One region of the Massilia scottii genome, then DNA from elsewhere that is predicted to be linked to it. Evidence: riboswitches for the same ligand, from Rfam matches in the RefSeq annotation. Region 1 holds a riboswitch; the other holds the start of a gene.
What was found. Region 1 has a riboswitch for glycine ahead of RBA41_RS25620 (D-amino acid dehydrogenase). Riboswitches for the same ligand answer to the same signal wherever they lie in the genome.

Region 1 (15,568 bases):
TCATCGAGCTCAACTGCGCCACCCTGCACGGCGACGGCGCCGCCTCGACCCTGTTCGGCCACGTCAAAGGTTCCTTCACGGGCGCCGCCGCCGACCGGCCGGGCTTGCTGCGCAGCGCGCACAAGGGCTTGCTGTTCCTCGACGAAATCGGCGAGCTGGGGCCGGATGAACAGGCAATGCTGCTCAAGGCCATCGAAGAAAAGCGCTTTCATCCGGTCGGCAGCGACAGCGAAGTACAGAGCGACTTCCAGCTCATCGCCGGCACCAACCGGGATCTGGCCAGCGACGTGGTGGCCGGGCGCTTCCGCGAAGACTTGTACGCCCGCATCAATTTGTGGACCTACGCCCTGCCCGGCCTGGTCGACCGGCCCGAGGACATCGAACCCAACCTGGTCTACCAGTTGAACCAGTTCAGCCAGGAGTACGGCCAGATGGTGCGCTTCAACAAGGAAGCACGCGAGCGCTACATGCGCTTCGCGATGTCGCCCGAGGCGGTCTGGGCCGGCAACTTCCGCGACCTGTCGGCCTCGGTGACAAGGATGGCCACCTTGGCCGAAGCCGGCGGCATTTCGGAAAGCATCGTCAGCGCCGAAGTGGCCCGGCTGCAAAAACTGTGGCACCACTACACGCGCGCCCCAAGCGCGGCCGAGGTCGATCTGGCCGAACTGATGGGTGACGAGGCCGCCGCCGGCCTCGACCTGTTCGACGCCATGCAACTGGCCGCCGTGGTCAAGGTATGCCGCCAGTCGGTTACCTTGTCGGATGCGGGACGCAAACTGTTTGCCGTCTCGCGCAGCGCCAAAAGCAAACCGAACGATGCCGACCGCCTGAAGAAATTCCTGGCGCGCTTTTCGCTCGAATGGGACCAGGTTTGCGGCAAATCGTAAAGCGAGCGCTCTGTCGGTATTGTCGAGGAAACAACGCCTATCACTAAAAATGGTTGTATTGACGTCATTTTCTGCGGTATTCTGCATACATATGCTTACAGCATATTTAGCGCAATGCTAAGGCGTTATCGGGAGAGTCTGTCGGTTACAAGCTGGTCTTGTATGCCGGCGGCGCCGAAGGAGCAACCGCCCCGGAATCTCTCAGGCAAAAGGACCGATAACCCATTTGAACTCTGAAGAGCCACCGGAAGTCGTCATCCGGTGCACCGAAGGAGCAAACCGGCCACGCATCGCGCGTTGCCGGTGAATCTCTCAGGTCCAGCACAGAGGGGGTAACCGACGCGCACCAGCGCGCGGACTCCCTATCTGACGTTTCTGGAACCCGGACCACACATGAAAACCATTGCAGTAATTGGCGGCGGCATCACCGGCGTCACGACCGCTTACGCCCTGGCGAAACGTGGCTTTGCCACGACCCTGCTGGAAAAACATCGCTACGCGGCGATGGAAACCTCGTTCGCCAACGGCGGCCAGCTGTCGGCCTCCAACGCGGAAGTGTGGAACCACCGCTCCACCATGCTCAAGGGCCTGAAGTGGATGTTCCGGCGCGACGCCCCGCTGCTGGTCAACCCCAAGCCGAGCTGGCACAAGCTGTCGTGGTTCGCCGAATTTGCCGCCGCCATTCCCCACTACCGCCGCAACACCGTCGAAACGGCGCGCCTGGCGATTGCGGCGCGCGAGCACCTGTTTGCGTGGGCCGAGGCCGAGAACATCGACTTCGACGTCAAGCGCGAAGGCATCCTGCACATCTACCGCGACAAGGCCGGCTTCGAGCACGCCGCCACGGTCAGCAAGATGCTGGCGGCCGGCGGCCTGGCGCGCCGCGCGGTAACGCCAGGCGAAATGCGCGGCATCGAACCGACCCTGGCGGGCGACTACTACGGCGGCTTTTTCACCGACAGCGACGCCACCGGCGACATCCACAAATTCACCACCGGTCTTGCCGCCGCCGCCCGCCGCAACGGCGTGGACTGCCGCTACGGCATGCAGATCGGCGCCGTGCGCACCGACGGCCGCCACGCCCACGTCACCCTGGGCGACGGCGAGCGCACCCAGACCGAGACCTACGACGGCGTCGTCATCTGCGCCGGCACCGCCAGCCGCGCCCTGGCCGCAAGCCTGGGCGACCGGGTCAACATCTACCCGGTGAAAGGCTACTCGATCACGGTCAACCTGCCTGATGCCGCCAGCCAGGCCGCCGCGCCCACCGTCAGCCTGCTCGACGACGCCACCAAACTGGTGACCAGCCGCCTGGGAGTCGATCGCTTCCGCGTGGCCGGCACGGCCGAATTCAACGGCTTTAACCGCGACATCCGCGACGACCGGATTCGCCCGCTGATCGACTGGGTGCATGAATGCTTCCCGGGCGTGAGCACGCGCAGCGTGATTCCGTGGGCCGGCTTGCGGCCGATGATGCCGACCATGCTGCCGCGCGTCGGCCGCGGCAAATCGCCCTGCGTCTTCTACAACACGGGGCACGGGCATCTGGGCTGGACCCTGTCGGCCGTCACCGCCGACATGATCGGCGACTTGATGCACCGTTCCCTCGATTTTCCAACGCACTGACGACGTGCGTTGACACCGGTGTCCGGCATGCGTGCATGCCGTTGTTGTTGCAGCACTCACCCCGTTTGGACAGGCGGGGTTCTTGTATCAATCTATGTGAGGAGAAGTCAATAATGCAAACAAAAATGCTCTCAGCCCGCACCATGCTCGCCGCCCTGCTGTGCGGCGCCAGCCTGGCCCTGGCCGGCGCGCCTGCAATGGCCCAGTCGGATGGAACCAGCACCTTCAAAGCGGTGCCAAAGCGCGCCGCGGCGGCGGCGCAAGCGGCGGCCCAGCGCGACCTGGCCCAATTCGTCACGCACCAGATGCAGCAGCGCGGCACCAGCGGCACGCCGGTCGACTTCCCGCTTGAAATCAACGACATGCAGGATCTGAAGGACGCGAAGATCGGCTACGGCTTCCCGGTCTACACGATCGATCCGAACGAACTGCTGGCAGGACGCGGCAGCATGAAGCAGATGGCCAAGGCCACCGGCCAGTGGCGCTTCGTGATTTTGCTGAACCAGCGCCCGATCGGCATGGCGACGGTGGAGCTCAACAACGGGAACTACGAAACGGTCGCCTATGGCGCCGCCGTGCTGGCGAAGGATGTGGATGCGTCGATGGGCTACTACGGCGATGCCGCGAGATCCAATGTGCGCTTCGTGCGCATCTTCCAGGCGCGCTCGGACCTGCTCGAAGTGGTTGGCCGCGAAGATGGCCGCACGCGCTACGCGCCATTGCATTCGGCGCGCGAATCGCTGCTGATGCAGCAGCGTTCCGTCAAGGAAGGCAAGGCCAGCGAAGCGCTGATGGAAGAGGCAGACATCCTGCAGCCGTTGCGCAGCGTGGTCAAGCAAACCATGGACGCCTCGAAGTAAGCCCGGCATCGGCTACACCATCCTTAGAACGAATCAGGAGATAACATGAATACAAATATCAAAAAGCTCGTCGTCGGTGCTTCGCTTTTACTGGCGCTGCCAGCGGCCATGGCCCAATGGCGCACGCTCGCCGTTCCGCTGACGACCCAGGAACACAGCCAGTGGTGCTGGTCCGCCTCGAGCAAGGCGATCCTGAACTTCTACAAGAAGACACCGAGCCAGTGCCAGATCGTGAACTGGGCGTTCGGATTGAACTACGCCTGCGGGAACACCTACTTCAACTGGAACAGCTACGCCAACCAGCCGAACAATATGTACGGCTCCAACGGCAGCGTGCAAAACATCCTGAAAGCATGGGGCGTGGCAAACGGCGCGTACAGCGTCGCCTCGTCATGGAACAGTGTGGTGGCCGACATCAACGCCAACCGCCCGTTCGTGATGCGCTACGGCTGGAGCAACGGCGGCGGCCACATCATGGTGGGACGCGGCTACGCGACGACCAATGGCGTAAACTACGTGTACATCATGGACCCGTGGCCGGGTGAAGGCCAGACCTACCGCACCTACAACTCCGCCGTATCGGCGTCCGATCACCGCTGGACGCATACCCAGCGCATGAGCATCAACGGTCCGATCTAACCGGTCTGCATTGCAAAACCGGGGCTCAGGTGCCCCGGTTTTGCAAGTGTCTCCATTCGCAAGTGCTTGACCCTCTCGCTGCGTGACGGTTTACCATCTTGCAATTGGAGAAACCGGCATGCTACTGAAAATAGGACAACTGGCGCGGCGCAGCGGCTTGAGCGTGCGCGCCCTGCGCCATTACGACGATATCGCCTTGCTGACACCGTCGGCCCGCTCCGACAACGGCTACCGCCTGTACGACAGCGCGGACGTCGCCCGGCTGTATCGCATCCAGGCACTGCGCCGTCTCGACCTGTCGCTGACACAGATCCAGGCCATGCTGGCCGATGGCGGTGCCAGCCTGCCACAAGTGGTGGAGCAGCAGATTGCGTCGCTCGAACGCCAGATCGCACAAGCATCGGCCCTGCACGGCCATCTGCGCGACTTGCAGGCGCAGCTCGCCGAGCGCCATGAACCATCGATGGACAACTGGCTGGCCGCCCTCGAACGCATGGCCGCCAGCGCGCGCTATTTCACCGACGCCGAACTGCATACACTGACAACGCGGCGCCAGCAACGCAGCGGCGACAACGCGCACTTGACGTCCACGCTGCATGATCTCATGGGCCGGGGCGTTAAACCGGACAGTCTTGAAGCGGGCGCACTCGCGCAATGCTGGATCGCCGCCCTGCTCGACGACGTGGGCGGCGACGAGGCCATGCTGATGAAGCTCTACGCCATGAACTGGAACGAACCCACCCTGCATATGCTCAGTGGCGTCGACCGCACGGCGATGCAGTTCATCTCGCACGCCATGGCGCACCGGCGCCTGGCCATCTACGCCGCCTACTGCAGCGAGGCCGAGACGGTCCTGCTGCGCCAGCACTACGTCAGGCAAACCGACGCCTGGCCCATTCTCATCTGCGCCATGCGCGAGCACCTGGCCCAAGACACGCCGCCCGCCAGCGCCGAAGTGCAAGCGCTGGCGCGCCAGTGGCAGGCGCTGTCGCTGGCCAAGGCGGCGGGCGACCCCGCGCTCCAGGCCAAGCTGCGTCACGCCTTCGAGCAGGAGAGCGAGCTGCGCATCGGCTCCGGCATCGATGCGCCGCTGATCGCTTACGTCCGCCAAGCCCTGCAAAGTCTCTGAACTCACCAAGGAATCACCATGTCAGGCCATTTCTTTAGCGGGAACTACGCTCCCCTGGACACCGAATGCGACATCGACGCTCTGCCGGTTCGGGGCGCGCTGCCGCCGCAGCTGCGCGGTGCGCTGTACCGCGTCGGACCGAACCCCCGGTTCGCGCCGCGCGACGACCGCTATCACTGGTTCTCCGGCGACGGCATGGTGCATGCCTTCTTTATTGGCGACGGCAAGGTCGCCTATGCCAACCGCTGGGCGCGCACGCCGAAATGGCAGCTCGAAGACAATGCCGGCCGCGCCCTGTTCGGCACCTTCGGCAACCCGGCCACCAGCGACCCGTCGGTCCACGGCAAAAACAGCGGCACCGCCAACACCAGCATGGTGTGGCACGGCGGGCGCCTGTTTGCGCTGGAAGAATCGCACCAGCCGTTTGAAATCGATCCGCACACGCTGGCGTCAAAAGGGCACCAGGATTTCGGCGGCGCCGTGGACAAGCGCTTCACCGCGCACCCCAAGGCCGATCCGGCCACCGGCGAGCTGCACTTCTTCGCCTACCTGCCCGACAGCCCGGGTGAACCCAACATGCTGTACGGCGTCCTCGATGCGCGCTGCAAGGTAAGCACGCTCGAACCCTTCCGCGCGCCTTACGCGAGCATGATGCACGACTTCATGCTGACCGAACGCCACGTGCTGTTTCCGGTCACGCCGCTGACCATCAGCGTGGAACGCGCCATGAAAGGACTGCCCCTGTTTGCGTGGGAAGCGGACAGGCGCAGCTACGTCGGCATCGGCGTGCGCGGGCAGCCGATGGACACGCTGCGCTGGTTCGCCAGCGATGCCTGCCACGTATTCCATGTGATGAATGCCTGGGACGATGGCGGCCGCATCGTGGCCTACGTGATGGAGTCGGACACCGCACCGGGCATGCCCAACGCCGACGGCTCCCGGGGCGACCCGGCCGGGATGGCGGCGCGCCTGTGCCGCTGGACGTTCGATCTGGAGAGCGATGGCGACGGCTTCGAGCGCACCGTCCTCGACGACCTGGCGGCCGAATTTCCGCGCATCGACGAGCGCTACAACGGGCGCCGCAACCGCGTCGGTTTTTACTGCTGCCACAGCCGGCAGCGTATCAGGAGCGATTCGGAGAGTGTGCTGTACGACGCGCTGGCCTGCTTCAACTTTGCGTCGGGCACGCGCCAGCTATATACACTGCCGGCCGGCGATGTCATCTCCGAACCGGTATTCGTCGCGCGCTCGGCGCAGTCGTCCGAAGGCGACGGCTGGCTGCTGGCGGTCGCGTGGCGCGCGCAGGAAGGCCGCAGCGACCTGCTGGTGATCGACGCCGCCGACGTGGCGGCCGGCCCCGTCGCGACGGTATGCCTGCCGCACCGGATACCGTTCGGCTTTCACGGCAGCTGGCGCGCCAGAGACTGATTTACAGACCGTCGAAGTTGGCCGGGCGCTTGGCCAGGAACGCCTGCATGCCTTCCTTCTGCGCCGGCGTGCCGAACGCCGCGTGGAAGTAGCGGCGCTCGTAGCGCACGCCTTCGGTCAGCGTGGTCTCGAACGCGCGGTTGACGCTATCCTTGATCGCCATCGCCACCGTTACCGACATCGAGGCGATCGTGGTGGCCGCGGCCAGCGCTTCTTCCATCACCTTGTCCGCCGCGACCACGCGCGATACCAAACCGGTGCGCTCCGCTTCGGCCGCATCAATCATGCGCGCCGTGAGCAGCATGTCCATGGCCTTGGCCTTGCCGATGGTGCGCGGCAGGCGCTGCGTGCCGCCGGCGCCGGGGGTGACGCCGACCTTGATTTCAGGCTGGCCGAATTTGGCGGTGTCCGCCGCGATCAGGAAATCGCACATCATGGCCAGCTCGCAGCCGCCGCCCAGGCAAAAGCCCTGCACCACGCCGATGACGGGTTTGCGCACATTGAGGATGTGTTCCCAGTTACGGCCGATGTAGTTGCCGCCGTACGTGTCGCCGTAGTCGTAGTCGACCATCGCCGCGATGTCGGCGCCGGCCGCAAAGGCTTTTTCGCTGCCGGTCAGGATGATGCAGCCGATACTGCTGTCGGCGTCGAACTTGTACAGCGCGTCGCCCAGTTCGTCCATCATGTTGTCGTTCAGGGCGTTGAGCGCCTTTGGACGGTTCAGGCGAATCACGGCTACTTTGCCGTGGGTCTCGATCAGCAGGTCTGCATAGTTCATGGAATCCTCATTAAAAAAGCGTGGAGTAATGTGCGATTGTAGCGAATCCGCGGCTGCATCAGGGTTTGGGCAACAGCACCCAGAGCTGGCCGCGCTGCTTCATGCGGCCGGCATTTTCCATCGCCTCGTAGCCGAAGCCGAAAAAGAAGTCGGCCCGCACCGCGCCGCGAATGGCACCGCCGGTATCCTGCCCCATCACCAGGCGCTGCATCGGCACGTCGCTGCCCGATTCGGTGGTGGCCAGGTAAATCGGCGCGCCGAGCGGCAGCAACGTGGGGTCGATCGCGACCGAACGCGCAGGCGTCAATGCCACGCCCAGCGCGCCCTTGGGCCCGACCGACGGATCGGGCAGGCGCTCTTCGCGGAAGAAAATGAAGCTCGGGTTGGCGTTGAACAGTTCCTGGCGCCGCTCGGGGTGCGCGGCGATCCAGGCTTTGATGCCCTGCGCGGTGGCCTCAAGCGATGTCAGTTCGCCCTGCTCGATCAGCCAGCGCCCGATCGCCTTGTAAGGGTGGCCGTTCTGGTCGGCGTAGGCCACGCGCACGGTCTCGCCGCTGTCGGCCAGCTTGACCCGTCCCGAACCTTGCACCTCCAGGAAGAAGGCTTCGACCGGATCGTCCACCCATAGCAGCTCCTTGCCGCTCACGTCGGCCCGTTCGATCTCGGCCCGGCTGCCGTACGGGACCACCTTCTTGCCGACCAGCCGTCCGCGCACACGCTTGTTTTTCAGCTCCGGGTAGACGCTGGCCAGGTCGATCGTCAGCAGGTCGTCCGGCACCCGGTACAGGGGCGTCTGGAAGGCGCCGCCGCGTTTGCGGGCGCCGCGCAGCAGGGGCTCGTAGTAGCCGGTGATCAGGCCCGTGTCGGCGCCGTCCGCCGCGCGCACCTGGTTCGGCACAAAGTGCGTTTCAAAATAGCCGCGAATGGCCGCGCCATCCTTTGCATCGACCGTGCGCGCGGCGCCGCACGCGGTTTTCCATTCGGGCTTGCGCACCAGTACCCCGCACGACGTCATGAAGGCCGGCCAGGCCTGGCGCAGGTCGTCGCGCTCCCACCCGGGCAGCGCGCCGAAGGTCGATGGCGTCATCAGCGGCGCCGGTTCGGCCTTCACGGGTGGGGCCACCGGCGGCTCCGCTGGCGGCGGTATCTGCATCACCGGCGGCGGCATGACGACCGGCGGCGCCGGCCGGGGTTCAGGCGTGGTGCATGCCGCGAGGGCCAGCGCGACGGCGCCGGCCGAAACGAGTAAACTACTGCGTGTTGAAGACATGGGAGTCGATATGTGGGTATTAATGCTGGAAGCAGGCGTGGCGCTGTTCCTGCTGGTGTTTATCGTGTGGTGGACGATGTATTCGGGACAGAAGCCGACCAATAACGGTCAGGAGCTGAACGCGCCGGAGAAGAAAAAGGAACTGCCCGACGACACCGCCCACTGATCGCCGATATCAGTGCAGGGTGCGTGGCAGCGACAGCACGAATTCGGGAATCCTGGTCTCGAACTGATGGCCGTCTTCGGCCACGCAGAAGTATTCGCCGGTCATCGAGCCTTGCGCGGTGGCCAGCTGGGTGCCGCTGGTGTATTCGAACTGTTCGCCCGGCTGCAGCAGCGGCTGGTGACCAACCACGCCCAGGCCGCGCACTTCGTCGACATGGTTGTTCGCATCGGTGATCACCCAGTGCCGCGAAATGAGCTGCGCGCCGACGCTGCCGGTGTTTTTGATCGTGATCGAATAGGTGAACACGTAATTGCTTCGGCTCGGATCGGACTGCTCCGGCAGGTACTGGGTCCTGACAGTGACAGTAAATTCGTAAGCGGCCATCTGGATTCCTTGATTGAGACTGTAAAAGTTGCCCGATTGAATTTTCAGGCGCCGTTCCAACAAGGTCCGGCGGGGCATCATACATTGCACCGCAAAATCGGCCTCGCTGCAAGGGCGCTCCGTGGGACAGCGTAAAATAGCGCATCTTCATTCACCGCAAGCTCCTTGCCAGCCGCCATGACCACATTCCGCATCGCTCCCAGCATTTTGTCCGCCGATTTCGCCCGCCTGGGCGAGGAAGTCCGCAATGTCGTCGCCTCGGGCGCCGACATCATTCACTTCGACGTCATGGACAACCATTATGTTCCCAACCTGACCATCGGCCCGCTGGTGTGCCAGGCGATCCGCCCGCACGTGCAGGTGCCGATCGACGTGCACCTGATGGTCAAGCCGGTCGACCGCCTGATCCCGGACTTCGCCAAGGCTGGCGCGAACATCATCACCTTTCACCCGGAAGCGTCCGAGCATATCGACCGCTCGCTCCAGCTGATTCGCGATAACGGCTGCAAGGCCGGCCTGGTATTCAATCCCGGGACGCCGCTGCACTTTCTCGACCATGTGATGGACAAGATCGACATGATCCTGATCATGTCGGTCAACCCGGGCTTCGGCGGCCAGTCCTTCATTCCGGAAGCGCTGAAAAAAATCGCGCTGGCGCGCCGCATGATCGACGACTCGGGCCGCGACATCCTGCTCGAAGTCGATGGCGGCATCAAGATCGACAATATCGCCGCCGCCGCCGCTGCCGGCGCGGATACCTTCGTGGCCGGTTCGGCGATTTTCGGCCAGCCGGACTACAAGGCCGTCATCGACGCCATGCGCGTCGAGCTGGCCAAGGTCGGCAAGTAAGCCCAAAGATGCTGTATTTCGACCTTCGCCTCGGATTTGGGCCGTCGTTCCATCGGGGCGGCTCCATTCGGGTCGAGGGCGACGTTACCGGCATTGCCGCATTCGAAGCCCATCCCACAGGACTTCTTCCGGGCTTGGTCTTCACGCTGCCGGTGGACGCGCGCGTCATGGCGGCCATTCATGCTTCTTGTTCGGCCATGCTGGCAGGTTGGGATGACCGGTGGAGCGTATCTGGCTGCGATGGCATGAGAATTGGCGGTACATTCGCTTCGCCCGACGTTCAGCCGCAACATTTTTCGCTGTGGAGCCCCAATCAGGACACTGCGGCGCACGCCATGCTCCGTGCTGTATTCGACTGTTTTCCTCCCGAGCGCTGTGGCGAAGTCGCCGAGGAACAGCTCGAGATCATCCGCAGTTACCTCGACTTGCAGCCGTCCGTGACCTTGTACGACGAAGTTCCCCTGCGCCTTCGCCTTGCGCCGCGGGCGCATCGAAACGACGCGAACGACATCGAAACGCGGGTACGCGCCCTGTCCGATCACTGCGATTTGATCATCGATTTGTCGGGCTTCGAACGCCCTTCCCGGGGACTGGCGCAGATACTCCCTATGGATCTGCTCCTGAAGCGAAGCCGAGCCGTACATTGGATAGTGCAAAGCAACGATGCCGATGCGCTGATTGATTACGGTGTTGACCCGTCGGCGATCAAGACCATCAAGCGCGCGCCAATCTCTTACACGGGTCATCCCATGGTGCTTGGCGACGTTGTCGTTTCGTCCCCTGAATTGATCTCCCTTGCTCAAAACGGGACAAGGCTCGCGCTGGTCAGCGCTTTCAGGAAAGCATATCCACTTACCGTTCTGGAAGGGGCCAAGGCGGCTGCGGAACTGGTCCACATCATGAAAACCTATCCGTTTCAATCCGATCGATTCAGTAACGATATTTCCTGATTCGCCGCTGGCCATCACTGCACCGGTCGGCGCCGGGGAGCTACCTTGATGCTGTCATTTCCGCCAATGGAAATCCACTGCCCCGACGTTTGTGGATCGGAGAGCCTGGATCGATTATCGCGCGCGCACGTCGTTGACGAAAAATACGCCGAAAAGGACCGGTTCTACCGGTTTCCCTTTTCGGCATGAGCAACGCCGCTGCCTGATCAACCCGAATGGATCCATCAGCTTGATGGGTGCGAAAGCGCAGCCCTCCGGCCAAATTGGCGGTTTTGCAACGTCAGACAGGCCAATAGCACACGGCAATTGATGAATTGCCGGTTTCAGATCATACTCGCTGCCTGTATTTATAATCTTGCATTCCCGCAAGAAAACTTGACGAAAGCATCACTTCAACATGAATAAAATCTCGCTCTGCTGCATCCTGTCGCTTGCCTTTCTGAACACAGCCTCAGCGGCGGAAGATGTGGCACCAACATCCGACCCGAGCAATTTCTGCTTTTTCGCCAGCGTGCCGCCAGCCGAGTTTCCATACAAGGTAATCAAGAAAGTCAAAGTGGCCAAGGGGACGTACGGCGGCGTCTCGGAGCTCGTCGGGGAATTGGCCCAACGCGCCAAAGCGGAAGGTGGCGACGCCATTATTAACTATGCCGGTTCGCAGCGGTTTGGCCTGCTGCCATGGCGCCTGGTACGCCCCGTCGTTCGCGGCGAGTCGATCAAGTGGACCGGCGCGGCACCCGATTGCGAAAAAGCTGGCGGATCGACGCTCACGACAATCATCAGCACCAATAAGGCACCAGGCCAATCCGGCCAGGCAGACGCACCTGATGCCTCCGAAACACCAGCGCCTGCGCCCGAGACAGCACCAGCCAAGTAAGCGCGTCCCCTTGCCGCCCGGGCGAATGATGCGCGGTATTCGATGCTCATCATCCGCTTGGCACAGGGATGATCACCCGGCCGCCCCGGCCTATGCTTCAGCGGCTGAAACGGGGCGCAAACGTCTCCAGTTCCACCCTGGCGGCATTCGTCATGAACGAGATCGCATGGTAGTTTCCGGTCAGCGCGATGATTTCAAGGATCTGCGCTGACGAATAGTGCCGCGCCAATTCATCCCATAGCCCATCGGAGATGGTGGACGTGTCGTGAAGTTCATCCACCGCCTTTAACAGCAATTCCTCTTGCGCGGGCAAGGCACGCTGTTCAGGATCGCTGCCAAGCGTTGCCGCCACGTCGGCGGCACTCAATGCCGCCCGCTCCGCGAACAACGCGACGTGCACACCCCATTCATATTCGGAACCACAGCGCGCGCAGGTACGCAAAATAATCAGTTCCCGTGCACGCGGATCGATTGATCCCTGGTCGAGCAGATTTCCCGCAAACGTGCGCTGTAATACGCGCGGGTTGTGCGCCTGCGTTCTGAATAATTTCAGCGGTTCCATGCCCGGTGGCAGGAATCGCTTGAATGTCCCGGCAACTGCATCTTCATACGGGGCTTCAAGCGGAACAATTCTGGTGGTCGACATGCCGGTCTCCTTGAGTACGGGTGGTAAAATCACTCGAATGCTACGGATAGTGTAGCACCATGCTACGTTTAACGTAGCAAGAAAAAGGAGAAATGATGACTGTTCCAAAACCGGGTCGGCCGGTACGCGGCTCGCACACGGGGCGGCCGATCATGGCCTTGCTCGATTTGCTTGGCCGGCGCTGGGTAATGCGCATCATCTGGGAGCTGCGCGATACGCCGCTGACGTTCCGTCAGTTGCGCGAGTGCTGCGACGACATGTCGCCGACGGTGCTCAATCTGCGCCTGCGGGAACTTCGCGAAACCGGCATCCTCGACACCGCGGAATCAGGCGGCTACACCTTAAGCCCGAGCGGCGCGAGCTTGTTAAAAGCCATGATGCCTCTGCTGCGATGGTCTGAAGAATGGCACAACATGCTCATCTCGAAAGAAGCGGATGCACCCGAATAATCACCTGGATGGGCAGGCATCTCCAATGACAGGAAGATCGACCGACACCGCTACGCTCCGCTCCGATAAAATATTCCAATCCTGACCGCTCCTATTCCCCGATGACCAATTTTATCCAATCGATCCACGCCCCGATCCGCGCGGCGATCATCGATCTCGATGGCACCATGCTCGACACCCTGCCCGACTTCCATGTCGCCATCAACGCCATGCGCGGTGAATTCGGCTACGCTCCGATCACGCAGCAGCAGATCGCGCTGATGATCGGAAAAGGCTCCGAAAACCTGATCCGCGGCGTGCTCGCGCTGGAGCAGGACGCCGCCGGCGTCGAACAGCGCTTCGACGAGGCCATGGCGCTCTACCAGGGGCACTACCTGGCGATCAACGGCAATCACAGCGTGCTGTACGACGGCGTGCTCGAAGGGCTCGATGCCATGAAAGCCGACGGCCTGCGCCTGGCCTGCGTGACCAACAAACCGATCGCCTTTGCCACGCCGCTGCTGGCGCAAAAGGGCCTGGCGGAGTATTTCGAAATCGTGTACGGCGGCGATTCGCTGGCGCGCAAAAAGCCGGACCCGATGCCGCTGCTGCAGGTCTGCGCCGACTTCGATCTGGCGCCGTCGCAGGTGGTGGCTATCGGCGACTCGTCCAACGACGCCGAGGCTGCTCGTCGAGCTGGCTGCTTTGTGTTGACGGTACCGTATGGTTATAACCACGGGCGGGCTATACACGAAACAGATTCCGATGGTATAGTTACCTCACTTGTAGAAGCGGCAACCCTGATTCGTTCCCACAACCACAACACATACTAACCTTCCATCACATATGTTTTTCATCAAAAAACACAATGTCACCCAAACCGGCTCGATTGAGGCTTGGCTTTGGCGACGCTGGCAATCCTGGGCTAAGTAACCCTGTAGTGATTGCTGTCGGCTGCCCCTGTGCGCCGGCAGGTTTTTTGAAACCCACCGCCCGCGGATGCGCCATGGCGGCATGGAGAAAAGCATGACCGAACTCGAATTCAAATCGTTGGCCAACGAAGGCTTCAACCGTATTCCATTGATCTCGGAAGCCTTCGCCGATCTCGAAACGCCTCTCACGCTGTACCTCAAGCTGGCACAGACCCAGAACACCGGAAAGAACACCTTCCTGCTCGAATCGGTGGTCGGCGGCGAGCGTTTCGGGCGCTACTCCTTCATCGGCCTGCCCGCATCGACGGTGCTGCGTACCTTCGGCACACGCACCGAGATCGTCAAGAACGGCGAGGTGATCGAAACCCACGACGGCAATCCGCTCGACTTCATCGAGCAGTACCAGGCGCGCTTCAAAGTGGCGCTGCGTCCCGGCCTGCCGCGTTTTTGCGGCGGCCTGGCCGGCTACTTCGGCTACGACACCGTGCGCCACATCGAGCGCAAGCTGGCCGACACGCAGCCCAAGGACGACCTGGGCCTGCCAGACATCCAGCTGATGGTGACCGAGGAACTGGCGGTCATCGACAACCTGTCGGGCAAGCTGTATCTGATCGTGTACGCCGACACCACGCAGCCGGAAGCGTATTCCAAGGCACGCCAGCGCCTGAAGGACCTGCGCATGATGCTGCGGCGCGGCGTCGACGCGCCGGTGACATCGAGCTCGGTGCGTACCGAAGCGGTGCGCGACTTCAGCAAAGAGGATTACCTCAAGGCGGTGGCCCGCGCCCACGAATACGTGATGGCCGGTGACCTGATGCAGGTGCAGATCGGCCAGCGCATTCGCAAGCCCTACGTGGACAATCCGCTGACCCTGTACCGCGCGCTGCGCTCGCTGAACCCATCGCCGTACATGTACTTCTATAACTTCGGCGACATGCAGATCGTGGGCGCCTCGCCAGAAATTTTGGTGCGCAACGAAACCGCGGCCGACGGCACCAAGAAAGTCACGCTGCGCCCGATCGCCGGCACCCGCCCACGTGGCGCAACGCCGGAACGCGACGCCGAACTGTCGAAGGAGCTGCTGGCCGACCCGAAAGAGATCGCCGAACACGTCATGCTGATCGACCTGGCGCGCAATGACCTGGGACGCATCTCCGAAACCGGCAGTGTCAAGGTGACCGAACGCATGGTCGTGGAAAAATACTCGCATGTGCAGCACATCGTCTCGAACGTCGAAGGCACTTTGAAGGGCGGCATGTCCAACCTGGACGTGCTGCGCGCGACCTTCCCGGCCGGCACCCTGACCGGCGCGCCGAAAGTGCGCGCCATGGAAGTGATCGACGAACTCGAACCGACCAAGCGCGGCATCTACGGCGGCGCCTGCGGCTACCTGAGTTTTGGCGGCGAGATGGACGTGGCGATCGCGATCCGTACCGGCGTGATCAAGGACGGCATGCTGTATGTGCAGGCCGCCGCCGGCATCGTGGCCGATTCGGTCCCCGAAATGGAATGGCAGGAAACCGAAAACAAGGCGCGCGCGGTCCTGCGCGCAGCCGAGCAAGTGCAAGACGGCCTGGATGGGGAGCTCTGAGATGCTGCTGATGATCGATAACTACGACTCGTTCACCTACAATCTGGTGCAGTACTTCGGTGAGCTGGGCGAGGAAGTTGCTACCTTCCGCAACGACGAAATCACGATCGACGAGATCAGCGCGATGC
Region 2 (15,568 bases), on a different contig from region 1:
GCCCTCCGGTTTGTACCGGGCCTGAGTGCGAGAAAGATTGCAAGGGAACCTTCACCGACGGCACGTGTAAAGAGTCGGCAATCCTCGGTCGTATTAACTGGCGGGAGCTGCGATGAATCGTGTTAATTTGAATCGGCCAGCCAGCGGCTTCACCCTGGTGGAATTGCTGGTTACCGTTGCCATTATCGGGGTTCTGTCCGCGGTCGCTCTTCCGATGTACAAGAAGAGCGTCCAGAAGGGCCAGCGTTCGGTCGCGAAGGGCGTGTTGCTGGAGAATGCGCAGTTTCTCGAGAAATACGCCACCGACAAGTTCTCCTACACGGGCGGTTCGCTTTCTTCGGAGACTTCGCCCAAGCATGTGGGCACGGGAGCGGTCCGGTATAACATTACCAGGACCATCTCCAGCGATGGATCGACCTTTCTGCTGAAGGCGACGCCGGTCGCGGCCCAGGCCGACGATGAATGCGGCGTGTTGTCCCTGAGTAACACCGGGGTGCAGACCGCGGCCAAGCCGACCGACTGCTGGTAAGCAGGTAGCATTACCCGGGCGCGGCTCCCCGCCGCGCCCGAATCAGTTCACACGAGCAGGGCAAGTATCGGTAAAATCGACGGTTTTGTGCGAGGCCATGTTATGGCTGAGAATATGGCCAACGATACCGATACTTCCCTTCCCGATTCAGACCTTCCCGCGTCCAGCGCGACGGTCGCCCCCGCGGCGATTGCCCGCGAAGTTGCACGCCGCCGTACCTTCGGCATCATTTCCCACCCCGACGCAGGCAAGACCACGCTGACCGAAAAGCTGTTGCTGTTTTCGGGCGCGATCCAGATGGCCGGCACGGTCAAGGCCCGCAAGAGCGGCCGCCATGCCACTTCCGACTGGATGGAAATCGAAAAGCAGCGCGGCATTTCCGTGGCCAGCTCGGTGATGCAGTTCGAGCACCGCGACCACGTCATCAACCTGCTCGACACCCCCGGCCACCAGGACTTTTCCGAAGACACCTACCGCGTGCTCACCGCCGTCGACTCGGCCCTGATGGTGATCGACGCGGCCAAGGGCGTGGAAACGCAGACCATCAAGCTGCTGGCCGTGTGCCGCATGCGCAATACGCCGATCGTCACCTTCATGAACAAGATGGACCGCGAAACGCGCGATCCGCTCGACCTGCTCGACGAACTCGAATCGGTCCTGAAGATCCAGTGCGCCCCGGTGACCTGGCCGATCGGCATGGGCAAGAACTTCCGCGGCGTGTACCACCTGCTGCGCGACGAAATCATGCTGTTCAAGGCCGGCGAGGAAAAGGCCGACGGCGCCTTCGAGATCGTCAAGGGCATCGACAATCCCAAGCTGGCCGCCATGTTCCCGCTCGAAATCGAGCAGCTCAAGATGGAAGTGGAACTGGTGCACGGCGCCTCGCATCCGTTCGACCTGGCGCAGTTCCTGGCCGGCGTGCAGACCCCCGTGTTCTTCGGTTCGGCGATCAACAACTTCGGCGTGCGCGAAATCCTCTCGGCGCTGGTCGACTGGGCGCCGGCCCCGCGCGAGCGCGACGCCACGGTGCGCGTGGTTGCACCCGCCGAGCAGCCATTCTCCGGTTTCGTCTTCAAGATCCAGGCCAATATGGACCCGGCCCACCGCGACCGCATCGCGTTCTTGCGCGTGTGTTCGGGGCGCTTCGAGCGCGGCATGAAGGTCAAGCACCTGCGCCTGGGACGCGAGATCAAGGTCTCGTCGGTGGTCACCTTCATGGCGTCCTCGCGCGAACAGGTCGAGGAAGCCTACGCCGGCGACATCATCGGCTTGCCCAATCACGGCAACATGCAGATCGGCGACAGCTTCTCGGAAGGCGAGATGCTGCAATTTACCGGCATCCCGTACTTCGCGCCGGACTTCTTCCGCTCGGTGCGCATCCGCAATCCGCTCAAGATCAAGCAGCTCCACAAGGGCTTGCAGCAGCTGGGCGAAGAGGGCGCGGTACAGGTCTTCAAGCCGGTCCAGGGCGGCGAGCTGGTACTGGGCGCGGTCGGGGTGCTGCAGTTCGAGGTCGTGGCCAGCCGCCTGCTCAACGAGTATGGGGTCGATGCCGTGTTCGAGGGCACCAGCATCAGCAGCGCGCGCTGGGTCAGCGGCGAAGACAAGCGCATCCTGGCCGACTTCGAGTCGGCGCTGGGCCACAACGTGGCCTACGATGCGGCCGGCAACATGGCTTACCTGGCTACCTCGAACGTCAACCTGCGCCTGACCGAAGAGCGCTGGCCCAAGCTGACCTTCCACGCCACCCGCGAGCACGCCGTCAAGCTGGCGTAGGCCGCATCTACGCCCGCTCGCCCCAGCTGCTGCGCTTCTCGCGCAGCAGCGCGGTGACCTGCGCGGCCGGCATGGGTCTCGCAAAATAATATCCCTGCATGATGTCGCAGCCCGCCTGGCGCAGGAAGTCGAGCTGCGCCAGCGTTTCCACGCCTTCGGCCACCACGCTTAGCTGCAGGCTGTGCGCCATCGCGATGATGGCCGTGGCGATCGCCTCGCCGTCGCCCGGCACGTCGTGCACAAAGCTGCGGTCGATTTTCAATTGGTCGATCGGGAAGCGCTTCAGGTACGACATCGACGAATAACCGGTGCCGAAATCGTCGATCGACAGATGGATGCCGGCCGCCTGCAAGCCATGCAGCAGGTCCAGGTTGGCGTTCACGTTCTCCATCAGGACCCCCTCGGTGATTTCCAGTTCCAGCAGGCTGGCCGGCAGGCCGGTTTCGTCGAGGATGGCGCGGATTTCATTCATCAGGGCGCCGTCGCGGGTCTGGCGCGCCGACAGGTTCACCGCCACGTGCACCAGCGTGTCGAGCAGCCCCTGGTCGCGCCACGCCGCCGCCTGGCGGCACGCCGTTCGCAGCACCCAGCCGCCGAGCGCCACGATAATCCCGGTCTCCTCGGCCACCGGAATGAATTCGGCCGGGCTGACGTGCCCCAGTTCGCGGCAATGCCAGCGCGCCAGCGCCTCCACGCCCACCACGCGCCCGCTGCGCACGTCGATCTGCGGCTGGTAGTGCAGTTCCAGTTCGCCCTTGTCGAGCGCGCGGCGCAGGTTCGCTTCGAGCTTGAGGCGCTTCTGGGCGCGCTGCTCCATGGCCGGCTGGAACGCTTCGAAGCCGTTCTTGCCCCTGGCCTTGGCGTGGTACATGGCCGTGTCGGCGCTGCGCATCAGCGTGCGCGCGTCGCCGGCGTCGCGCGGATACATGCTCACGCCGATACTGGCGCTCACGTACAGCTGGTGTCCTTCCACCTCGAACGGCGCGGCCAGGGCGGCGAGGATCTTGCGCGCCACTTCGTCGACTTCGTCGGGCTGGCCGGGGTCGCGCTCGCGCGGCTCGACGATGATCACGAATTCGTCACCGCCGATGCGGCAGATGATGTCGTTCTCGCGCAAGGTCTGCACCAGGCGCGCGGCCACCAGCTTGAGCAGATGGTCGCCGCTGTCGTGGCCGAGCGTGTCGTTGACCACCTTGAAGTTATCCAGGTCGAGCAGGAGCAGGCCGACCCCGTCGCCCGCGCCTTCGGTCCGGTCGGCGCGCTCGAGCGCGAACGCCAGGCGCTCGTTGTACTCGTGGCGGTTGGGCAGGTTGGTGACCGAATCGACATGCGCCAGGCGGTGCAGGTGTTCCTCGGCGCGGCGCACCGCGCGCCGCATCGACGACACCATCGCATAGGCCAGCGCGAGCGAGCCCAGGGCCACCGCCAGGGTCAGGCCGGCGTACGTGAGCAGGCGCGCGAACAGCTGGTCGAGGGTGGCGCGGATCAGCACCACGCCGACCCGCTGCTGGTTCACGCGTACCACGTGCGCCACTTCCACCACGTCGATGCCGTAGCGGTAGCCGGCGGAGAGCAGGGCGGCATCGGGCGCGCCCGGCTGGGCGCCGGTACCGCGCTGGTAGTGCGCCAGCAGCACGCCGCGCGCGTCGAAAATGCTGGCGCTGCCCACGCTGGGCGAGACCGCAAGGCCCGCCAGCGTTTCCTCGCCGGCCTTGGCATCGTTGAACAGCAGCGCCGCGCTGCTGTTGTTGCCGACGATCTGGGCCTGCACCCGCAGGTCGTCGGCCAGCACGCCGCGCATCGACAGGAACTGGAACACGATCAGCGCCAGGCTGGCCACGAACAGCGCCGCGGCGGCCGTCAGGATGGTGGTCAGTGCCAGCTTCCTGCCAAGCAGGCGCGGAGCGCCGATGAAAACCGGGCGCGCGCTCATTGCACGCTCCTGGCCAGGCGCAGCAGCTTGGAGCTCAGGTTCAGCCGGGCCGCGCGCGCCAGCGCCATGTCGACATCGAACACAAGGCGTTCATCGATCACCGCCATGGCGATGACCACGCCGTCCGGGCCGACCACGCGGTCGTCCGACACCGTCAGCACCGGCGCGCCGGCCAGCTCGCGCCGCAGCTCGCGCCAGTGTTCGCGGTCGATCCGTTCGAGCACCAGCACATGGCAGCTGCGCAGCGGCGCGCCGGCATGGCGCACCGCGATGCGGTGGCCGTTGACGACCTTGTCGTGCAGCTTGCTCAGCGACGCGAACAGCGCGCCGCCGGCGTTGGCGCACACGCTGATCGGAGCGCCGCCCGCCAGCGCTTCCGGCGGCCACTCGGCGAACACGGTGAAATTGAAGATGAAGGCGGCCTTCATCGCCGCTTCCGGCACCGGATCGGCGCGCGCCGCCGCCGCAGCGGCCAGGCCGGCCAGCAGCAGCCAGCACAGGCGCCGCGCGCGTGGGGGACGGCGTTCAGAATACATACGCCAGCCTTGCGCGCAGGCGCCGCCCGTCTTGCGCGATCACGCGCTGGCGGTGTTCGATGGAGGCGGGATCGGCATAGGCGCGGTCGAACAGATTGGTCACGCCGAGCGAGAGTTCGAGATTGGGCAGCAGGCGCGCGCGCACCAGGTTGGCGTTGACCACGACATAGCGCCTGGCCGTGCCCGAGACGCCGTGGCGCGCGCCCACATACTGGCCTTCGAGCGCGCCGCGCCAGCCGCCGGCGCCGAGCGGCGCGGACAGATTGAGCTTGGCCAGGCTGGCCGGCGCGTTGACCGGCTGCCCGAGCGCGTCGCTGACCCGGATCGCGCTGTAGCTGGTGCGCAGCGACAGGCCGCCCAGGGTGCCGCGTTCGTATTCGATTTCCACGCCGCGCGCGCCCAGGCGGCCGATATTGTCGAAACGCACGCTGGCCAGCTCCTGGAGTTCGACCGGCGCGATCAGGTTCGACAGCGCGGTGCGAAATGCCGACACGCTCACGCGCGCGTTTTCGCCGAACTCCTGCACCAGCGCCAGTTCGGCCGAGCGCACCCGTTCCTCGCGCAGGCCCGGATTGCCGGTCTGGCCGCCTTCGCCGGGGAAGGCATAGAATTTTTCGAAGCTGTTGGGCGAGCGGAAGGCGCTGCCGTAGATCGCCTTGACCGTGGTGGCCGCGAGCGGATTCCAGATCAGCGCGGCGCGCGGACTCCAGACCCCGTCGCTGCCGCTGTTGCGGTCGTAGCGCAGGCCCAGGTTCAGGAGCACGGTCTCGCCCAGCGCCACCTGGTCCTGCAGATACAGGCCGGCGCGCCGGGCGCTGCGCCGATCGTCCAGGTAGCTGTGGAACGGGGCGATGTCGAAACTGTACTGGTGCAGGCGGTAGTCGCGCTGCAGGTCGATCCCGGCCAGCACGGTGTGCCGCGCCAGGCGCGTGCTTACCACGCTCGCGTCGATACCCCACCAGCGCGCGCTGCTGCCGTCGTGGCTGAGCGTGCGCGCTTCGTCGGCGGCCACGTAATCGCCGAACGAATCGTACTGGCCCCAGAACAGGCGCGCCTTGAGCTGTTCGACGGCGCCCGCCTCGCTGCGCCAGGCCGCATTGACATAGGTCTGGCGGTCGGTGGTGGCGGTGCGCGGGTCGTTGAAGCTCTGGCTGTAGGACGCGGTCGGGATGCCCTTGATCCGGTTTGCGTGGATCAGGCTCAAGGTGGCCGCGCCGTGCGTGGCGCGCGCGAAAAAGCGTTGCCCGCGTTCGTCATCGAGGCCGCTCGCCACGCCGTGGTTCTGGGCAGGCGTGTCGAATTCGGGGAAGTACAGGTCGCGGCCATCGCTGCGCCGGCCGCTGGCGGCGATCAGATACTCGCTGCCCTGGGGCGAGCGCCAGCCGACGCTGGCCGCGGCCTGGCGCGCGCCGTCCTGGCCAATTTCGAGCGAGCCGCGCGCGCCCGCCACCGCGCCCGGGTTTTTGGTGATCACATTGATCACGCCGATGAAGGCGTTCGAGCCGTAGATCGACGAACCGGGGCCGGGCACGAACTCGATGCGCTCGATCAGGTCCAGGTCGAGCGGGAATTCCGCGCCCACCGGGGCCTGGTCGTACACCGCGTCGTTCATGCGGTTGCCGTCGACCTGCAGCAGGAAGCGGGTATTGAAGTCGCCCGGGCGCAGGATGCCGCGCTGCCCGAGGTAGCTGTAGTTGCGGTCATAGCTGACCACCATCCCGCGCACGCTGCGCGTCACGTCGGCCAGGGTGCGCCAGCCGAAATGGCGGATGTCGGCCTTTGTGATGACCGTCACCGACGAGGGCGCGCGGCTCGACTTCTGCATGAACTTGGAGGCGCTGTAGACCTCCATCGACATCAGCTGTTCGAGGGGCAGGGTGGTCAGGTCGGGGGGGGCGCCGGCGCGCGCGCCGGCGCAAGCGAGCATGGACAGCGCCAGTGCCCGTGCCAATGCCGGGGCATGGCGCCGCAGGCGGAACAGGGTCGGGCGGGTGGGCGCTGGCATCATAGTGGGTACGTCTCGAAAATTGACGCACAACAACATTTTGGCAGCTTGTGGCCAGCTTGTACAGAAATGACCCTGCGCCTGTCGGCCCAGCGCCACAAATCCGGCCGCGGCGCTCCTTATTTGGCCGGGGTGGCCAGCGGTTTGCCCTGTTCGACCATGTACACGCCGACCAGGCGCATGGTGGCGGCGCCCGGGTTATGCGCATCATGCACGATGCCGGCCGGGATCACGAAGGCGTCGCCGGCGCGCACGGTGCGTGGCGCGGCGCCATCGATGAGCAGCTGGCCCTCGCCTTCGAGCACGTAGCCGATTTCGTCGCCCGGGTGGCTGTGGCGCCCGGCGCGCGCGCCGGCGGCCAGTTCGACCCGCATCACCACCGCCTCGGTGTTGGGAAACGAGGCCGCGGCCCTGAGCACCGGCGTGCGCACGATACCGCTGGCCTGGGGCGCGGCGCAGCCGGCCAGCGCCAGCGCAAGCAAGCCGGCGCCAATCGAGCCGGGCCGGCTCATGGCGCGCCTTCCGCTTTGCGTGGCAGTGCGCCCCGTTCCAGCGCGCGCGCCAGCAGCCAGGCGTCGACCAGGCTGGCCACCCAGCACGCCAGCATCACCGCGGCGGCGATATTCATCAGCGGCGTGGCCGTATCGCCCTGCTGGTGCAGGCGCTCGGCGATCAGCACCGGGTCGGCCGGCAGGGCGCCGCTCAGCACGTCATCGACCATGCGCGAGGCGGTGTCGACGACCTGCTTGAAAAAATAGATGGCCGCGACGAGCGTGGGCACGATGAACAGGCAGGCGCGCGCGCGCCGGCCCAGGTAATACTGCCCGGCGCCGGGAAACACCAGGCCCGACAATAGCAGGGCGACCACTGAACGATTCATCTCTCTTCCTTGACTGATAGGCGCGATCCGCACGATTGATCCCGCGCAAACCGGCGCCCCGCGCGAACGCGTAAATTAACCTATGCGCTCAGGAAACATTGCGCCAACTCATCTTGCGCAGGCCGGCTGGCAGCAAATCATACCTGTCCCGGCGCCTGAATGCGCGTTCACCGACGTTGAAGGACATCATTGTGAAGATACTCATCAAGGCTGGCATGCTGCTGGCCTGTTTGTGGAGCGGCGCCGGCTGGAGCGCCCCGGCCGTTGCCGAGCCGGACGAAAAAGACGCGGTGGCGCTGGTGGAGAAGGGCGCGCGCTTCATGAAGCTGCGCGGCAAGGAGGAAATGATCCGTTTGATCAATACCCGCGACCCGGAGTACAACCGTGGCACCCTGTACGTGGCCATGCGCGACCTGACCGGCATCACGGTCGCGCACCCGACCACGGCGCTGATCGGCAAGGATTTGCGCGACGTGCCCGATGCCGACGGCAAGCTGTTCCGTCACGAAATGATCGCCATCGCCAACGGACCTGGCCGCGGCTGGGTCGACTACAAGTTCAAGAACCCGGTCAACGGCAAGGTCGAGGCCAAAACCACGTATGTGTTGCGTATTGGCGACGTGGCCCTGGAAGCCGGCGTCTACAAGCACTGACATGCTGGAGCGCCTCCGCATCGGTCCCAAGCTGCTGCTCGCACCCGGGCTGGTGCTGCTGCTGCTGATACTTTCGTCAAGCAGCGCATGGTATGCGATGGTGCGCCAGAACCAGGCGGTCGACACCATCGTCAACGAGCGTGCCGCCCGCATCCGCGACGCCAACGAACTGGTGGCCGATGCGCAGCACGCGCATGCGCGCATGTACCAGTTGCTGACCTGGATCAGCGCCAGCTTCTCGGCGCCGCGCATCGAGCACCTGGGCCAGGACATCTATCAGCGCCACGCAGCCATCGAGCGCAAGTTCGCGGCCCTGGCCGGGCGCACCGGCAGCGCCAGTCCCGAACAGCGCTTCATTACCCAGGCCGGGGCCGCGCATGCCGTCTACATGCGCGCCATTCTTGACGTGATCGAGCTGTCCCAGGTCGACCATTCGATGAGCGCGAACGCCATGTCCAAGGCCGAACTGGCCTTCGGCGTGGTGGCCATGCGCCTGTCGGAACTGGCGCGCTTCGAGCAGGATCTGAGCGAACGCGCCTCGACCCGCGCCGCCGCCGACTTTGCCGCCCTGTCGGTGCTGATGCCGCTGCTGGTGGCCCTGTCGGTCGCCGGCACGCTCGGCATCACCATGCTGGTGCGGCGCGCGCTGCTGCGCGAAGTGCGCGGTCTGAGCGAGACCGCCGGCGAACTGGCCAGCGGCAACCTGACGGTGAGAAAGCGCAGTTACGGGCGCGACGAAATCGCCGACACCGCGCGCACGCTAGACGCCAGCATCGGCACCCTGAACGCGACCCTGAAAAACATCCTGGCATCGGCGCGCTCGATCGACAGCGCGTCGCGCGACATCGCCCTCGGCAGCGCCGGCCTGGCCAGCCGCAATGCGGCCCAGGCCAGCGTCCTGAAACAGGCCGCCAGCACGGTCGAGGGACTCGGCGCCACGGCGGGCGGTGCGGCCCACAGCGCGCGCAGCGCCAACCTGCTGGCCGACCAAGCCTCGGCGCAAGCCATGTGCGGCGGCGGTGTGCTCGACCGGCTGGTACTGACCATGGCCGCGGTGCGCGGCAGTTCGCAGCGCGTTGCGCAAATTATCGGCGTGATCGACAACCTGGCGTGCCAGACCAATGCGCTGGCGCTCAACGCGGCGGTCGAAGCGGCGCGGGTCGGGGAGCAGGGCCACGGCTTTGCCGCGGTGGCGGGCGAAGTGCGCATGCTGGCGCAGCGCTCGGCCAGCGCCGCGCGCGAGATCAAGGAGCTCATTGCGCAGTCGCTTGCCGACATCGACGGCGGCAGCGCGGGCGCGTCGGAAGCGGGCCTGCGCATGGCCGGCATCGCGCAATCGGTGCAGCAGGTGGGGGACATGGTCGGCCAGATCGGGCAAGCCAGCGCAGGGCAGGCCGGCGGCATCGGCGCGGTGAGCGACGCGATCGTGCAGATGGACCAGATGACACGGCAGAATTCCGTGCTGGTGGAAGAAGCGGCATCGGCGGCGCAAAGGCTGCAGTGCCAGGCTTCGAGCCTGTCGAAAGCGGTCAGCGGATTTCGCATCGACGACAGCGTGCTTGACCCGGCAGGGCCGCCGAAGAAAACCATACCGCATCTGCGGCTGGCCTCGCGGCGGCCCTGACCCGGGCGGCCCTGACCCGGGCGGCCCTGACTAAGCTACCTGCTTACTCGTAGTCGCTGATCGGCGCGCAGCCGCAGAACAGGTTGCGGTCGCCGTACACATTGTCGGCGCGGCCGACCGGCGGCCAGTACTTCTGCTTGCGCAGCGATGCCACCGGGAAGGCGGCTGCCTCGCGGCTGTACTTGTGCTCCCAGACGTCGGCGGTCACCACTTCGGCCGTGTGCGGCGCACCCTTGAGCGGGTTGTCCATGCGGTCGTACTCGCCGCGCTCGACCTTGACGATTTCGGCGTGGATCGCAATCATGGCGTCGATGAAGCGGTCCATCTCGGCCTTCGATTCGCTTTCGGTCGGCTCGATCATCAGCGTGCCCGGCACCGGGAAGCTCATCGTCGGCGCATGGAAACCGAAGTCCATCAGGCGCTTGGCCACGTCTTCGTTGCTGATGCCGGTGGCGTCGGTGATCGGACGCAGGTCCAGGATGCACTCGTGCGCCACCAGGCCGTCGTGGCCCGTGTACAGCACCGGATAGTGCGGCGCCAGGCGGCGTGCGATGTAGTTGGCCGCCAGGATCGCCGTTTCGGTGGCGGCGGTCAGGCCTTCGCCGCCCATCATCGCGATGTACATCCACGAAATCGGCAAGATGCTGGCCGAGCCGTACGGCGCCGCGCTGACCGCGCCGATGCCGGCTTCGTCGCGCGTGTAGCCGCTCGAACGCTGGTTCGGCAGGAACTTGGCCAGGTGCGCGCCCACGCCGATGGGACCGACGCCAGGGCCGCCGCCGCCGTGCGGGATGCAGAAGGTCTTGTGCAGGTTCAGGTGGCTCACATCGCCGCCGAAGCTGCCCGGCGCGGCCACGCCGACCAGCGCGTTCATGTTGGCGCCGTCGATATAGACCTGGCCGCCGTGCGAGTGGATGATCTCGCACAGCTCCTGAATGCCTTCCTCGAACACGCCGTGGGTCGACGGGTAGGTGACCATCACGCAGGCCAGGTTGGCGCTGTGCTGTTCGGCCTTGGCGCGCAGGTCCGCCAGGTCGACGTTGCCGCTGTCGTCGCAGGCGGTGACGACCACCTTCATGCCGACCATGTTGGCCGATGCCGGGTTGGTGCCGTGCGCCGACGACGGAATCAGGCAAATGTTGCGGTGGCCTTCGCCGCGCGATTCATGGTAAGCCTTGATCACCAGCAGGCCCGCGTATTCGCCCTGCGAGCCGGCGTTCGGCTGCAGCGACACGGCGGCGTAGCCGGTCAGCGCGCACAGCATCTCTTCCAGCTGGCCGATCATTTCGCGGTAGCCGACCGTTTGCGCGTCCGGCGCGAACGGGTGGATGCTGGAGAATTCGGGCCAGGTGACCGGGATCATTTCGCTGGTCGCGTTGAGCTTCATGGTGCAGGAGCCAAGCGGGATCATGGTGCGGTCCAGCGCCAGGTCCTTGTCGGCCAGGCCGCGCAGGTAGCGCAGCATTTCGTGTTCCGCGTGATAGCGGTTGAAGGTCGGGTGGGTCAGGTAGGTGCTGGTACGGGCCAGCGCTTCCGGATAGGCGTCCTGCGCGCTCGCTTCGATGGCGTCGAAGTCCGGTGAAGCAGGGGAGCTTGAGACGCCCTGGGCGAAAATCGTCCACAGCAGCGCGACGTCTTCGCGGGTGGTGGTTTCGTCGAGCGAGATGCCGACGTGGCTGGCGTCGACCTTGCGCAGGTTCACGCCATGTTCGGTGGCGATCGCGTGCAGTTCGGCCGCGCGCGCGCTCTTGATGGTAAGCGTGTCGAAGTAGGTCTTGTTGACGACCTCGTAGCCGAGCTGGCCGAGCTTGGCGGCCACGATGGCGGTGAAGCGGTGCACGCGGCGGGCGATGCGCTGCAAGCCTTCAGGGCCGTGGTAGACCGCGTACATCGACGCCATCACCGCCAGCAGCACCTGCGCGGTGCAGATGTTGGACGTGGCTTTTTCGCGGCGGATGTGCTGCTCGCGCGTTTGCAGCGCCAGGCGGTACGCCTTGTTGCCCTGGGCGTCGATGGTCACGCCCACCAGGCGGCCGGCCATGCTGCGCTTGAATTCGTCGCGCGTGGCCAGGTAGCCGGCGTGCGGGCCGCCGAAACCGAGCGGCACGCCGAAGCGCTGGCTGTTGCCGACGACGACGTCGCAGCCCCAGTCGCCCGGCGGCGCCAGCAGGGTCAATGCCAGCAGGTCGGCCGCGGCGATCACCATGGCGCCGGCCGCGTGCAGTTTTTCGACGGCGGCGCGGTAGTCGCGCACGTCGCCGTTCACGCCCGGGTACTGGATCAGCACACCGAAGCATGGCTCGGACAGGCCGCCGATGTCGGCCGCCGCGATGGTGCGCACTTCCACGCCGATCGGCTGGGCGCGCGTTTGCACCACTTCCAGCGTTTGCGGCAGCACGTCGTCGGCCACGTAGAACACGTTCGAGGCCGACTTGCCGACGCGCTGGATCAGCGTCATGGCTTCGGCGGCGGCGGTGCCTTCGTCGAGCATCGACGAGTTGGCGATGCCCATGCCGGTCAGGTCGGTGATCATTTGCTGGAAGTTCAGGATCGCTTCCAGGCGGCCTTGCGAAATCTCGGGCTGGTAAGGGGTGTAGGCGGTGTACCAGGCCGGGTTTTCAAAGATATTGCGCAGGATGACGCCCGGCGTATGGCTGTTGAAGTAGCCCTGGCCGATCATCGACTTCATGACCTTGTTCTTGGCGGCCAGCGCCTTGAGTTTGCCCAGCGCAGCCTGTTCCGGCATCGGGTCGAAGAACTGGCCCAGTTCCAGCTTGCTCTTCTTGCGGATGTTGGCGGGCACGATGGCGTCGATCAGCGCCGCGCGCGATGGATAGCCGAGCGTGGCCAGCATGGCTGCCTGTTCGGCGGTGGACGGGCCGATATGGCGCGGAATGAACGAATCGCGTGCTTCGAGTTGGGTCAGGCTGGTGCGGGTCATGGTAGTCGGGGCCGAAAAGAGACTGCCGCCGGCGCTGTCGGATACACAGCGCGGCGGCGAACTGAAAGGAAAAGGCCGCCGGCGGGCGGCGGCCAGGAGTTTTTATTCCGCGGTGGCTTTGCCGTAGGCGGCGGCGTCGAGCAGGCCGTCGATGGCGCCGGCGTCGCTTGGTTTGAGCTTGAACAGCCAGGCCGCGAAGGCGTCGGTATTGATCGAGTCCGGCGCATCGGCGACGGCGTCGTTGACGGCGATGCACTCGCCCGACACCGGTGCGTAGATGTCGCTGGCGGCTTTCACCGATTCGACCACGGCGGCGTCGTCGCCGGCGGTGAAGACCTTGCCCACTTTCGGCAGTTCGACGAAGACGATGTCGCCCAGCGCGTCCTGCGCATATTCGGTGATGCCGACGGTGAGGGTGCCGTCAGCTTCGGCGCGCACCCATTCGTGGGACTCGGTGTATTTCAGGTCGGCTGGGATGTTCATAATGTTTGCTCCAAGAGGTCGCGGTCGATGTTAATGTAAATACTGCTAATAAGTGTGTTGCCCCGATCAGGCAGCGAGGATTTTACCGTTTCGCACGAACGGCAGCTTGACGACGCTGGCGGCGAGCTTTTTGTCGCGGATTTCGACGTGCACGGTGTCGCCCACGGCCACGCCCATCGGCACGCGCGCGAGTGCAATCGCTTCCTGCATGGTCGGGCTGAAGGTGCCGCTGGTGATTTCGCCGGTGGTGCCGTCAGCGGCCACCACTTTCTGGTGGGCGCGCAGGATGCCGCCTTTTTCGCGCAGGATCAGGCCCACGAATTGGAAGTTCTGACCCATCGCCTTGAGCGCGGTCTTGCCGATGAAGTCGCGCTCGGAGACCAGGTCGATGGTCCAGGCCAGGCCGGCGTCGAGCGGGTTGACCGTGTCGTCCATGTCCTGGCCGTACAGGTTCATGCCCGCTTCCAGGCGCAGCGTGTCGCGCGCGCCCAGGCCGGCCGGCTTGACGCCGGCGGCCACCAGCGCATTCCACAGCGCATCGGCCTGGGAAGCAGGGAAGGCCAGTTCAAACCCGTCTTCGCCGGTGTAGCCGGTGCGCGCCACCATCACTTCGCCAAACGCGGTGTCCTTGACGATGACGGCGTTGAACGGCTTGAGTGGCTCGGAAACCGCCTGGGTGGTCGGCAGCACCTGCCACACCCTGGCGCGCGCGTTCGGGCCCTGGACGGCGATCAGCGCCATCGGCGCGTTGCCGTCGCGGCGCTGGGTGATGGTCACGCCGCTTTTGGTGGCCTCGTTCTGGGCGCCGATCCAGGCCACGTCTTTTTCGGCGGTGCCGGCGTTGACGACCAGGCGGAACCAGGTCTCGCTGAAGAAGTAGACGATCAGGTCGTCGATGACGAAGCCCTGCGGATTGAGCATGCACGAATACAGGGCCTTGCCGGCCACCTGCAGCTTGTCGACGTTATTGGCCAGCAGGGAGCGCAGGAAAGGGCGGGCGTTGTCGCCTTCGATATCGACCACGCACATGTGCGACACATCGAACATGCCGACGTCGCCGCGCACGGCCTGGTGTTCTTCGATTTGCGAGCCGTAGTTGACGGGCATGTCCCAGCCGCCGAAATCGACCATCTTGGCGCCGGCGGCGCGGTGTGCGGAATTGAGCGGGGTCGCTTTAAGCGTCATGGAATCCTCAAGGCAGAGTGAATGGGGGTACGACGAGCAGACGTGGAGCGGCTCTTGCCGTCCCTGAATGCTTCGCGCCCCTCTGTCCTTGGTACCTGAGAGATAGCGGATTGAAGTCCGCCTGCCCCTTCGGTGGGCCGCCGGCATGGTGCCGCGGCCGCTCTCCAGAGTTCAGCCGGGGGCGCTGTGCGCCGCCGACCCCTGACCGGTCCTTTTGCCTGAGAGTTTTTGGGTGATGCCCCTTCGGCGGCAGCGTGCGCTGCCCTCTCCCGATCAAGACTGTGGAGGATATGCCAGCAGGGCGTAACTGTCAACCTTGCGGGGGACGTCCGGTAGGGGCGCGCACGAATGAGCTCCCCATTGAAAACCATGCTTGTCCCGATTTGTTAAAATAATTCATCTACTTTGCGAGCACACAGCCATGAGCGAAGAAAAAACGATCCAACAGACCGATGCCTGGTTCACCTTGTCGGGCGATGTGAACAGCGATATGGTGCACCGCGTGTTCGAGGCGGTGTCCGGCATGAGCGAGAACGGCGTCGAAACGGCGCACGTGCTGATCCAGTCGAACGGCGGCTACGTCAGCGACGGGCTGTGCCTGTACAACTTCCTGTCGAATTCGCCGGTCAAGTTCGTCATGTACAACGCGGGGGCGGTGGCGTCGATCGCCGTCATCCTGTTTCTGTCCGGCACGCGGCGCTACGCCAGCGAGACGGCGCGCTTCATGGTGCACAAATCGCATGCGACGGCATCGCCCGGCGCGCGTCCGGATGCGCTCAATATCATCGTCGAAGGCTTGCGCGCCGACGATGCGCGCACTGAATCGATTTTGCGCAAGCACATCGAGCTGCTGCCGGAGCAGTGGGCGATTCACCAGTATTCCGACCTGCACCTGACCGCGCGCGATGCCAAGATCGCCCGCGTGATCAATGACGTGGCCGACTTTGCGCCGCCGAAGGGCGTTCGCATTCGCAATATCTGAACCAGCGAACCTGGCGTCCTGACCGGCCGTGCCGGCAGCGA

Region 2: another riboswitch for glycine. It lies ahead of gcvT (glycine cleavage system aminomethyltransferase GcvT); the one in region 1 lies ahead of RBA41_RS25620 (D-amino acid dehydrogenase).

The regions. Positions count from the first base shown of each region.
Region 1 is NZ_JAVCWM010000023.1:94,553-110,120, reverse strand. It holds gene rtcR (RNA repair transcriptional activator RtcR) at 1-887, shown strand, start outside; glycine riboswitch at 1,007-1,114, shown strand; glycine riboswitch at 1,115-1,224, shown strand; gene RBA41_RS25620 (D-amino acid dehydrogenase) at 1,281-2,513, shown strand; gene RBA41_RS25615 (hypothetical protein) at 2,639-3,373, shown strand; gene RBA41_RS25610 (C39 family peptidase) at 3,419-4,012, shown strand; gene RBA41_RS25605 (MerR family transcriptional regulator) at 4,131-5,141, shown strand; gene RBA41_RS25600 (carotenoid oxygenase family protein) at 5,160-6,569, shown strand; gene RBA41_RS25595 (enoyl-CoA hydratase) at 6,571-7,347, opposite strand; gene mltA (murein transglycosylase A) at 7,406-8,617, opposite strand; gene RBA41_RS25585 (hypothetical protein) at 8,514-8,783, shown strand; gene apaG (Co2+/Mg2+ efflux facilitator ApaG/CorD) at 8,793-9,167, opposite strand; gene rpe (ribulose-phosphate 3-epimerase) at 9,345-10,016, shown strand; gene RBA41_RS25570 (hypothetical protein) at 10,025-10,966, shown strand; gene RBA41_RS25565 (hypothetical protein) at 11,364-11,843, shown strand; gene RBA41_RS25560 (carboxymuconolactone decarboxylase family protein) at 11,941-12,489, opposite strand; gene RBA41_RS25555 (winged helix-turn-helix transcriptional regulator) at 12,585-12,938, shown strand; gene RBA41_RS25550 (phosphoglycolate phosphatase) at 13,040-13,750, shown strand; gene trpE (anthranilate synthase component I) at 13,944-15,440, shown strand; gene RBA41_RS25540 (anthranilate synthase component II) at 15,442-15,568, shown strand, end outside.
Region 2 is NZ_JAVCWM010000002.1:134,608-150,175, forward strand. It holds gene RBA41_RS02965 (pilus assembly protein) at 1-116, shown strand, start outside; gene RBA41_RS02970 (type IV pilin protein) at 113-529, shown strand; gene RBA41_RS02975 (peptide chain release factor 3) at 644-2,305, shown strand; gene RBA41_RS02980 (putative bifunctional diguanylate cyclase/phosphodiesterase) at 2,313-4,238, opposite strand; gene RBA41_RS02985 (YfiR family protein) at 4,235-4,774, opposite strand; gene RBA41_RS02990 (TonB-dependent receptor plug domain-containing protein) at 4,764-6,782, opposite strand; gene RBA41_RS02995 (cupin domain-containing protein) at 6,899-7,291, opposite strand; gene RBA41_RS03000 (hypothetical protein) at 7,288-7,659, opposite strand; gene RBA41_RS03005 (cache domain-containing protein) at 7,851-8,312, shown strand; gene RBA41_RS03010 (methyl-accepting chemotaxis protein) at 8,314-9,936, shown strand; gene gcvP (aminomethyl-transferring glycine dehydrogenase) at 9,980-12,877, opposite strand; gene gcvH (glycine cleavage system protein GcvH) at 12,980-13,360, opposite strand; gene gcvT (glycine cleavage system aminomethyltransferase GcvT) at 13,427-14,545, opposite strand; glycine riboswitch at 14,618-14,723, opposite strand; glycine riboswitch at 14,742-14,827, opposite strand; gene RBA41_RS03030 (ATP-dependent Clp protease proteolytic subunit) at 14,967-15,527, shown strand.